Regions from separate parts of the Micromonospora sp. NPDC048999 genome, predicted to be linked through region 1. Evidence: riboswitches for the same ligand, from Rfam matches in the RefSeq annotation. Region 1 holds a riboswitch; the other holds the start of a gene.
What was found. Region 1 has a riboswitch for S-adenosylmethionine ahead of AB0C02_RS28850 (ABC transporter substrate-binding protein). Riboswitches for the same ligand answer to the same signal wherever they lie in the genome.
Positions count from the first base shown of each region.

Region 2: linked by a shared signal. The riboswitch ahead of thrC (threonine synthase) and the one ahead of AB0C02_RS28850 (ABC transporter substrate-binding protein) in region 1 are both predicted to bind S-adenosylmethionine.

Region 1 covers NZ_JBEZFI010000045.1:29,003-33,921, forward strand. Annotated here, with positions in the region: gene AB0C02_RS28845 (DUF6493 family protein) at 1-2,372, shown strand, start outside; SAM riboswitch class IV at 2,439-2,551, shown strand; gene AB0C02_RS28850 (ABC transporter substrate-binding protein) at 2,817-3,674, shown strand; gene AB0C02_RS28855 (amino acid ABC transporter permease) at 3,716-4,504, shown strand; gene AB0C02_RS28860 (amino acid ABC transporter ATP-binding protein) at 4,501-4,919, shown strand, end outside.
Region 2 covers NZ_JBEZFI010000005.1:59,710-64,628, reverse strand. Annotated here, with positions in the region: gene AB0C02_RS09605 (hypothetical protein) at 123-383, opposite strand; gene AB0C02_RS09600 (DivIVA domain-containing protein) at 371-619, opposite strand; gene AB0C02_RS09595 (hypothetical protein) at 817-1,386, opposite strand; gene AB0C02_RS09590 (winged helix-turn-helix domain-containing protein) at 1,636-1,875, shown strand; gene AB0C02_RS09585 (DoxX family protein) at 2,241-2,681, shown strand; gene AB0C02_RS09580 (DUF4232 domain-containing protein) at 2,761-3,306, opposite strand; SAM riboswitch class I at 3,609-3,740, shown strand; gene thrC (threonine synthase) at 3,751-4,919, shown strand, end outside.

The sequences.
Region 1 (4,919 bases):
TGGGCACGTTGAGCACCGCGACGAAGGCGGCGGCGCTACTGGGTCGGCGATCGGTGTCGCTGCAGGACGCCGACCCGGAGCCGGTGATCGAGACGGCCCGGCAGCGCGGGGTGGTCTGGCTGGCCGACCTGGCGTACCGGTTGGCCGAGCGGCTGCCCCGGAACGACCCCGGGGACGGCTGGCACTTCGTCGCGGACCTGCTGGTGGCAGAGAAGGTGGCGCCGCCGACCGGGGACACGTTCGTCGCGGGCTGGGCGCAGGCGATGTGGTGGCACCCCGGCAACCGGGAGCGGCACCTTCCCCTACTCGACTGGCTGCGGGCCGACCCGTTCCTGGACGTGCTGCTGCCACGACTGTTCGAGGTGGACGGCGTCGGCCTTGAGCTGACGTCGGGGGGTTTCGGCGACGACCGACAGGCGGCACCCCGGGCCCTGGCCACGCTGGCGGCGGAGGGGCGGCTGGACCGCTCGGCGCTGCTCGACGGCGCCCTCGGGCGGCTGCTGCGCGGGGACCGGCCGGCCGCGCTGCGGCCGTTCGTCGACCTGCACGACCTGCTCGCACCCACCCCGGGCGAGGTGACGGCGCGGGCGGCCACGCACCTGCGGCTGCTCGCCGACGGGCCCGGGCCGGTCGCCGCCATGTCGCAGCGGGCGCTCCGGGGCCTCGCCGGCGACGTGGAACTGGAGTCGCTGCTGGACGCCTCGCGGGCGGTGCTGACCCGCCCGGAGAAGGCGCTCGTACGGGGGCAGCTGTCCTGGCTGGACCGGCTCGCCCGGCAGCGCCCGGACCGGGCGGCGGAGATCGCGGCCGTCGTGGCGGTGGCCGCCGAGCACCCGGCGGCGGACCTGCGGGACCGGGCGGTCGTGATCGCCGCGCGGCACGGCCACCCGGCGGTCGCCGCCGTCACCGTGGCGGTGGCCGGGGACGAGCTGCCGGTGGGGGTGCCGGCCGCTGCCGCCCCGCCGCCGATCGCCGAGGTGGACGAGCTGGTCGAGGAGGTGTCGGCGCTGCTCGGCGGTCGGTGGCCGGCGCTGGCGGTCGAGCGGGTCCTCGACGGGCTGGTCCGGCTGGGAACGACCGACCGGGAGCGGCTGGAGACGGCCCTGCTGCCGGTGCTGCAACGCCACCAGGTGAGCGCGGACCACAGGTGGGGGGCCTTCAACGTCTCGGTCCAGTTGCGTGCGGTCCTGCTGGCCGCAGCCGCCCCGGCCGAGGCGGCCAACCGCCGCGACCAGTGGGCCGACCTGCTCAACGAGTGCGACCGCCGGACGCTGCGCCCGTTCCGGGGCCCGGCCGTCGAACCGGCCGGCCGATCCGCGCTGACGCAGCTGTACTGCGCGCGGCTCGCCGAGATCGGGCAACGGCTGGACGGGCGGCACGACCCCGGCCTGCTCGCCGCGCCCACCTCGGCCACCGGCGCCCTCGACCCGGCCGCACTGTACGACCGGTTGGCATCGCTGGGCGACCGCCCGGTCTGGCGGTGGGATCTCACCCAGGCGCTGCTGCGGCTGCCGTCCGTGGTGGACGAGGCGCTGGCGGCCCGCGCGGCGGCACTCGGCACGCCGGCCGGCGACGAGCTGGCCAGCTGGCTGCGCGGCGACGCTCTCCCGGCACCGGCCCACCAGGTGGTGACCGTCGGTCGGCGGGACCGATCGGGCTCCTACGACTGGGGATACGACCGGTTGCCGGTGCGGCGGACGCTGGCCGCCACGACGCCACCGGAGGGCGTGGTGGACCGGCTCGGTCTGCTCACCGTCACGCCGCAGCCGGTGGGGCGGCACTACGGCGGCAGGGGCAACCTCTGGCTGACGGTTTTGCCCGGGCACCGGGGCCTGGTGGCCGCACACCTGCTTCCCGAGATCGCCGCGGCGGCGCAGGAGGACGTCCAGGGGGGCGCCACGATCCTGCCGGCGCTGGCCGAGTGCACCGGCGCGGGCGGTCCGGCGCTCGACCTGGCCCTGGCGTACGGGCTGTGCGCCCGGCACGAGGTGGACCGGGTCGCCGCGCTCGACGCCATGCTGATGCTGGCCGGGGCGGGAGACCTGGACGCGCCGGCCGTCGGCGGGCACCTGGGCGCGCTGGCGGCGGACGGCCAGCTGACGCTGACCCGGGCGGTGACGCCGCTGCGCGACGCGGTCGCGGCCGGCGCCCGGCTGAGCATCTGGCGGCTGCTCGCCGCGGCGCTGCCGCCGCTGCTGGCCGCGCCCACACCGCCCCGCGGCACCCCGGACCTGCTCACCCTGGCCGCCGAGACAGCCACCGCGACCGGCGTACGAATCGACGTGCCGGGCCTGGCCGACGTGGTGGCGCGGGGCGGCGGGAGTCGCCTGGTGACCGAGGCCCGGCGGCTCGCCCGGGCACTCGCCACCTGACCGGCACGTGAGGGTGATCATAACGGCTGGACGTCGCGGGGGGAGCTGCTGCTAACCTCTGCGGCAGGTCATGAGCGCCAGCGTCAAGCCCCGGCTCGCTGGCCGGCAACCCTCCTCCGCGGTGGGGTGCCCCGGGTGAAGACCAGGCATCGGCAGGGACGCCGGTGCAAGCGTGGCCTGGTACCCAGGTCATCACCGACCAGAGGGAACCATGTCTGCACATTTTCGCACCCCGCCTGTTGACGGCGTCGGCTACCCGGCTGATTTCACGCTGGTCAAGCGCCGGCACGTCGACCTGATGCGGGTATGCACCGACGCCTGTCGCCACGCCGGCGCGCGCTGACGCGTCACCTCCTTTTCCCGAACCACCCTTCCGGCTCGCCCGCCCGTTGGCGTGCCGTCGGCGGCGTGCGCCCACGTCGCCATCGGACCCTGGAGACAATCGTGCGATTCCTTCCTGCCCTGACCCGCGTCGCCGCGTTCGGCGCCGCCGCCGTGCTCGCCGCCGCCAGCCTTACCGCCTGCGGCAACGGCGGGTCCACCGACGCGGCCGCCAACCCGTACGGCCTGCTCCAGCCCGGCGTGCTCCGGGCCGGCACGCTCACCGACGCCCCGCCGAACATCTACCTGAAGGACGGCAAGTTCACCGGGTTCGACAACGACCTGCTCACCGCGGCGGCCGCGAAGGTGGGCCTGAAGGTCGAGTTCGTCGGTACCGACTTCTCGGCGCTGCTCTCCCAGGTCAACAACCGCAAGTTCGACGTGGGCAGCTCGTCCATCACCATCACCGAGGCCCGGAAGAAGACCGTCGACTTCGGCAACGGCTACGACTTCGGCTACTTCGGCCTCGACGTGCCGGCCGGCTCGTCGATCACCAGCTTTGACCAGCTCGACGGCAAGCGGGTCGTGGTCGTGCAGGGCACCGTGCAGGACGACTACGCCACCGGCAGGGGCCTCGACCCGGTGCGGGTGCCGGACTACAACGGCGCGCTGAACCAGCTCAAGGCCGGCACCGCCGACGCCTGGATCGCCCCGGCCGAGATCGGCGACAAGTCGGCCGAGGACAGCAACGGCAAGATCAAGGTGGCCGCCAAGCAGCTCAGCCCGGCCCCGACCGCGTACGCCTTCGCGAAGGGCAACGACAAGCTGCGCGAGGCGCTCAACAAGGGCCTCGACGAGGTGATCGCCGACGGCACCTGGAGCCAGCTCCAGGCGCAGTACTACCCGGGCCGGCCGATCCCGGCCGACTTCAAGCCGGGCAGCGGCACGGTCGCGGTGCCGTCGCCGTCGGCCGCTTCCTGACGTACGGCGATCGAGCAAGAGCGGGGCGGTAGGAGAAGACGATGGATCCGTTGCGCACCCTGTGGGAGACGTTCTTCGACTGGGACGCCATGCGTGAGGCGTTGCCCGAGATGCTGACCGTCGGGCTGCCGAACACGCTGATCCTGGCGGTCTCCGCCGCCCTGCTCGGCTCGGTGCTGGGCATGCTGCTGGCCGTCGCGGGCATCTCGCGTACCCGGTGGTTGCGGTGGCCGGCCCGGGTCTACACCGACGTGTTCCGCGGCCTGCCGGCGGCGGCGACCATCCTGCTCATCGGGGTCGGCCTGGCGCCGCTGGGCATGCAGGTGTGGGGGCCGAACCCCTACCCGCTCGGCGTGCTGGCGCTGTCGTTGATCGCCGCCGCCTACATCGGGGAGATCTTCCGCTCCGGCATCCAGAGCGTCGAGGCCGCCCAGCTGGAGGGGGCCCGGGCGCTCGGCTTCTCCTGGAGCGAGGCGATGCGGCTGGTGATCATCCCGCAGGGCGTACGACGGGTGCTGCCCGCCTGGGTGAACCAGCTCATCGCCCTGATCAAGGACTCCAGCCTGGTCTACTTCCTCGGTCTGCTGGCCAGCCAGCGGGAGCTGTTCCGGATCGGCCAGGACTACGCGGCCACCACCGGAAACGAATCCGCCCTGCTGCTGGCCGGCCTGTGCTACCTGGCGCTGACCGTGCCGCTGACCCACGCGGTCAACTGGATCGACCGTCGGCTGCGCCAGGGCCGGACGGTCGCCGTCGCCCCGGACGACACCGAGCCGGACCTCGTCGGGGAGACCGACCTGCCCACCACCGCACGGAGGGACCCGCGATGAGCACCCCCACCTCGGTCAGCCTGACCGTTCGCGATGTGCACCTCGCTTTCGGCGCCAACAACGTGCTGCGCGGCGCCGACCTGACGGTGCAGCGGGGCGCGACCGCCTGCGTGATCGGCCCGTCCGGCTCCGGCAAGTCGACCCTGCTGCGCACCATCAACCGGCTCATCGAGCCGGACCGCGGCGACGTGCTGCTGGACGGCCGCAGCGTGCTGCGCGACGACCCGGACGCGCTGCGCCAGCGGGTCGGCATGGTCTTCCAGCAGTTCAACCTGTTCCCGCACATGACCGTGCTGCGCAACATCACCCTCGCCCTGCGCAGGCTCAAGAAGCTCGGTGAGGACGAGGCGGTGCAGGTCGCCCGGGCCCAGTTGGAGCTGGTCGGGCTGGCCGGCAAGGCCGACGCCCGGCCGGC
Region 2 (4,919 bases), on a different contig from region 1:
GGATCCAGGGGCACCACGATGTGAAACGCGGGCCGGGCTTCTCGTACCACTCCATGCGGAGGACGAGGAGCCCGGCCCTACTAACCGCCAAGCGCTGCCACTTCACCGCACCATCGCAGCGGTCATCGGCCCAGCGAGGTGCACGGGCCTTCGTGGATGTCGGGCAGCCGGCAACGGTCGGTGCCGGCCAGCGGGGCGTCACACCAGACCCGGGTACGCACGAATTGGCGATCCTCCTCGGACAGGGTCGTCTCGCCGAAGTCGACGGCGAGCACGTGGCCCAGAGAGCGGCGCAGCGCCATGGCCAGGGCGGCGGCGTCGTCGACCCGGGTCAGGGTGGTCGGCAGGTGGATGATCCAGTGCGGGTCGTTCACCGGTACCACCGGCTGTTCGCGGCCACCGACGTGTGTCGGCATTCGGTGTGCCGGGACTGCCACTGCTTCAGCGCCTGCCGGATGCGCTGGCCTTCGGCGTCGACGGTTGCCAGGTCGCGGGTGAGGCGTTCCATCTCGTCGGCGACCCGGCCGAGGTAGGCGTACACCTGGTCGGGGTCGAGGCCGCGCCACCGGCGTCGGTCGAAGGTGGCGGTGCGGACGTGCCGCGGGAGCAGACGCTGCATGGCTCGGTAGATCACGGATGTCTCGCCTTTCCGGGTCCGTCGGTGTCGTAGTGGACTGGCATCCTGGGTTGGAGGGGCCGGCCGGTTGCGGCGCCGAGGCGGGCGGGGGCGACCGGCACGACCGCGCGTGGCGTACCGGCCGGAGCCCGGCACCCGCCCCGGGCCCTTCTCCTCCTCGCGGCGTCCGCGAGCAGGCTTCAGGTGGTCGCGGGTTCCGCCCCCGACAACCCACCGGCATACGACGACAGCGCGGCCACGGCCGACGCCAGGCTCGCCGCCATCAGGTCGAGCTGTTCGGCCGCGCGGTTCCACTGCCCGGCGGCCGTCGCGGTGGCCTGGTCGGCCGGGTTGGCCCGGTCGGTCGGGTCGGCCCGGTCGGTATTGAGGAGTTGCTGTCCGGCGGCGGTGATCCGGGCCGGGAGCTGGCCGATCCGGGCGGCTGCTGCGTCCAACTGGTCCCGGGCGGTGTCCAGCACCTCGATCAGGTCGCAGATGGTGGCGGGATCCTGGTGGCCGGCTTCCGCGCGGAGCCGGCGTACCCCGTCACTGAGCTGCCGCTCCGCGTCGCCGGCCAGGTCGAGCGCGTCCTCGCCGCTGCGCCGGGCCAGCCTGATCGCCGGGTGCGTGCAGCCCGCGCCGGTGCGTTCCAGCAGTACGGCGGCGGCGGCCACCGCGAGGTACGTCTCCCGCAGCTCACCGGTCACCTGCTCGACCGCCCAGATCGCGCTGGCGGCGGGCACCACCGAACTCGCCTCCGACACCGTCACGTCAAACCTCCTGATCGTGGGTGGTTGCCGGGGCAGCGCGTCGACCAGCCGGAGGGGGTTTCCGGCTGTGATGTACACGCGCCACCCCGGCGCTGTCCGGGCCTCGTCTCCCGGAGGGTGAACCCACCCTGGTGCCAACCCGGGCGGTTCATCGCAACGCTATTGCGCCTAGTGACATAGGTCAACCAAGCGCTTGAGGTGAACTTGTGTGGCGTGATCAGATGGAATCGCCAACCCGGGAGGATCAACATGCCCGCGATTCCATTGAGCTACACCGACATTGCCGCTGACATTGCCGCCCGGATCAAGGCCGGTGAGTACGAGCCGGGAGCCAAGCTTCCCTCCTACTCCCAGCTTGCGGACCTCTACTCGGTGTCGTTCTCTACTGCTGCGCGAGCGGTGGCGCTCCTGCGTGACCGGGGCGTGGTCGTTGGCGCACCTGGTCGGGGAGTGTTCGTTCGGGAGGCCGACCGCGAGCCCGAAAGCTAGTGGGTGCGTACCACTGCTATGTCTGCCGCCTGGTGGAACGCCGTGGAGGTCATCGCCCGGGCGGTGAGTGGAACACCATTGAGGTCAACGGCGCAGTTTGACGTTTATGGAGTTCCACTGACGGATGGCGAGGGGCGGTCAGCAGGGGCGGCGACGCCGGCAACGACGAAACGGCCGCCGGCCGCTACGTGCGGTCCTCGCCGACGCCCCCGCCCGGAGCGGTTGACGAACGGCGATATCATGGGAGCGTTCCCAGTCCCTTGAACAGGGGCGTTGCGAGCCGTCCCACCAGTAAGGAATTTATTAACATCGATATGCTGGCGGCGCATGCTGGAAACATCTATCCCCTTCAGTGGAGGTTTCTGATGGTTCCGGCACGATTGAACGGTCCCGCGCTCTCCCTGTTCCGCATGGTCATCGCCCTGCTCTTCCTCTGTCACGGCACGGCGTCGCTCTTCGGCGTGCTGGGCGGCAACCAGATGAGCGGCAAGGCGCTCCCGGCTGGTCAGTGGCCCGGCTGGTGGGCCGCGCTGATCCAGCTCGTCTGCGGCGTCCTGGTGCTCGTCGGCCTGGTGACCCGTCCCGCGGCGCTGCTCGCCTCCGGCTCGATGGCGTACGCGTACTTCGTGGTGCACCAGCCGCACGGGCTGTTGCCGCTGCGCAACGGCGGTGAAATGGCCGCCCTCTTCTGCTGGGCGTTCGTGCTCATCGCGGTGCTCGGCCCCGGCGCCTGGGCACTCGACAGGATGTTGTGGCGTCGCCATGTGCTCCCCGCCCCACCACACCCCGCCCACCACTCAGCCTGACCCTGGCGCCTCGCCGAGATCTTGGTGGGAAAAGGCCCCTGGAGGAGCGCATTCCTGCCAAGATCTCGGCTTGGTCGCCTCAGGCGTTTGGCTTCCAGGCGCTGACCCCGAGCCGGCCGGTGTTGCCGAGGTCGATCGGGGCGTCCAGGTCCACCGGGAGGGCCGGCCGCCCGGCCACCGGGCTGATCTCCAGGTACGCGCCGTTGCTCGCGACCACCGTGGGGTCGGTGACCAGGTTGCGCCAGAGCAGGGCGGCGGTGGCCCGTTCGCCGGGGCGCAGCATGATCCGCTGGGGCGGATAGTCGAAGCCCGAGGTGATCGAACGGGCTCCGGGCACGACCTCGACGGCCAGCGGGTCCCGGTCGGCGTCCCAGAGCCGCGGCACCGGGTGCCCCTCCAACTCGTACGGTTGGGTCCCGCAGTTGACCAGTTCCAGGCCCATTGCCCGCAGTCCCATCGCGGCGTCCACGCCGAGCTCGGTGATGCGTATTCCCTCGGCGGGGCAGGCGGTGAGGCCCGGGCCGGCGGTGGTGGACGGGGTCGGTGCGCCGGTGTCGGCGGCCGGTGCGGAGGTGCAGGCGGCGAGCAGAGCGACTCCTGCCAGCGCGCCGAACCGCGCCGTCATCTTCACCCGGTTGATCATGCCAGGCGCCGCCACCCCGCAGCACCCGCGCGCCAGACCCCGTCAGTGGAACGCCATGGATGTCTCCGGGCCCCCGTGACCTCCATAGCGTTCCACCCACCACACCCAGCCACCCCCGCAAGCTCGTACCCGGAAGGAGCGCGTAGCCCGCGCCCGGTGGTGGTCAACCCCCGCGCCGCCGTCGCCCGGCGAGCTGGGGCCGCGCCGCGCCGGGCAGTTCACAGCGTGGGAATCCGCCATGGCGGCGGCGCGACCCGGGCATAGACTCGGTGGCACAACTGCATACCTCATCCAGAGGGGCTGAGGGATACGGCCCGACGACGCCCCGGCAACCACCCGCGCGCTCGATGACGAGCGACGCCGGTAGGTGCCAATTCCGTCCCCGCCGCACAAGGCGATGCGGGGAAAGATGAGAGGACCCTCGACATGACGTCGACGCTTCCCGCCGCCTCCGGCATCGACACCACCCTCAGCCCGGCCCGCGCCCTGGTCTGCCGCGGCTGTTCCGCACGCTATCCGCTGGCCGCCCAGCACGCCTGCTACGAGTGCTTCGGGCCGCTGGAGGTCGACTACGACTCCGCCGCCCTGGCCACGGTCACCCGCGAGCAGATCGAGGCCGGACCGAAGAACTTCTGGCGGTACGCGGCCCTGCTTCCCGCCGGTCAGGACCCGGCCACCCGCGTCACCCTCGACCCCGGGCTGACCCCGCTGGTCGCCGCCCCGCACCTGGCTGCCGAGCTGGGCATCACCGCCCCACTCTGGGTCAAGGACGACAGCGCCAACCCCACCCACTCGTTCAAGGACCGGGTGGTCTCGGTGGCGCTGACCGCCGCGCGGGCGCTCGGCTTCACCCGCTACGCCTGCGCCTCCACGGGCAACCTCGCCAACTCGGTGGCCGCCCACGCGGCCCGGGCCGGGTCGCCCTCGGTGGTCTTCATCCCCAGCGACCTGGAGCCGGGCAAGGTGGTGACCACCGCCGTCTACGGCGGCGACCTGGTCGCCATCGACGGCTCGTACGACGACGTCAACCGGCTCTGCGGCGAGCTGGTGGAGACCGACGAATTCGAGGACACCGCCTTCGTCAACGTCAACGTCCGGCCGTACTACGCCGAGGGCTCCAAGACCCTGGGGTACGAGGTGGCCGAGCAGCTCGGCTGGCGGATCCCCGCGCAGGTGGTCATCCCGATGGCCAGCGGCGAGCTGCTCACGAAGATCGACAAGGCGTTCTCGGAGCTGGTCGAGATCGGCCTGGTCGAGGCGCCGGCCGAGGGCTGGAAGGTGTTCGGCGCCCAGTCCGCCGGCTGCAACCCGATCGCCACCGCGCTGCATGCCGGCACCGACACCATCGTCCCGGTGAAGCCGACCGGCATCGCCAAGTCGTTGAACATCGGCGACCCGGCCGCCGGCCTCTACGCGCTGGAGGCGGTCCGCCGCACCGGCGGCTGGATGGAGTACGCCGACGACGAGGAGATCCGCGCCGGCATCCGGCTGCTGGCCCGTACCACCGGGGTCTTTGCGGAGACCGCCGGCGGTGTCACCGTGGCGGTGCTGCGCAAGCTGGTCGAGTCCGGCCGCCTCGACCCGGCCGCCGAGAC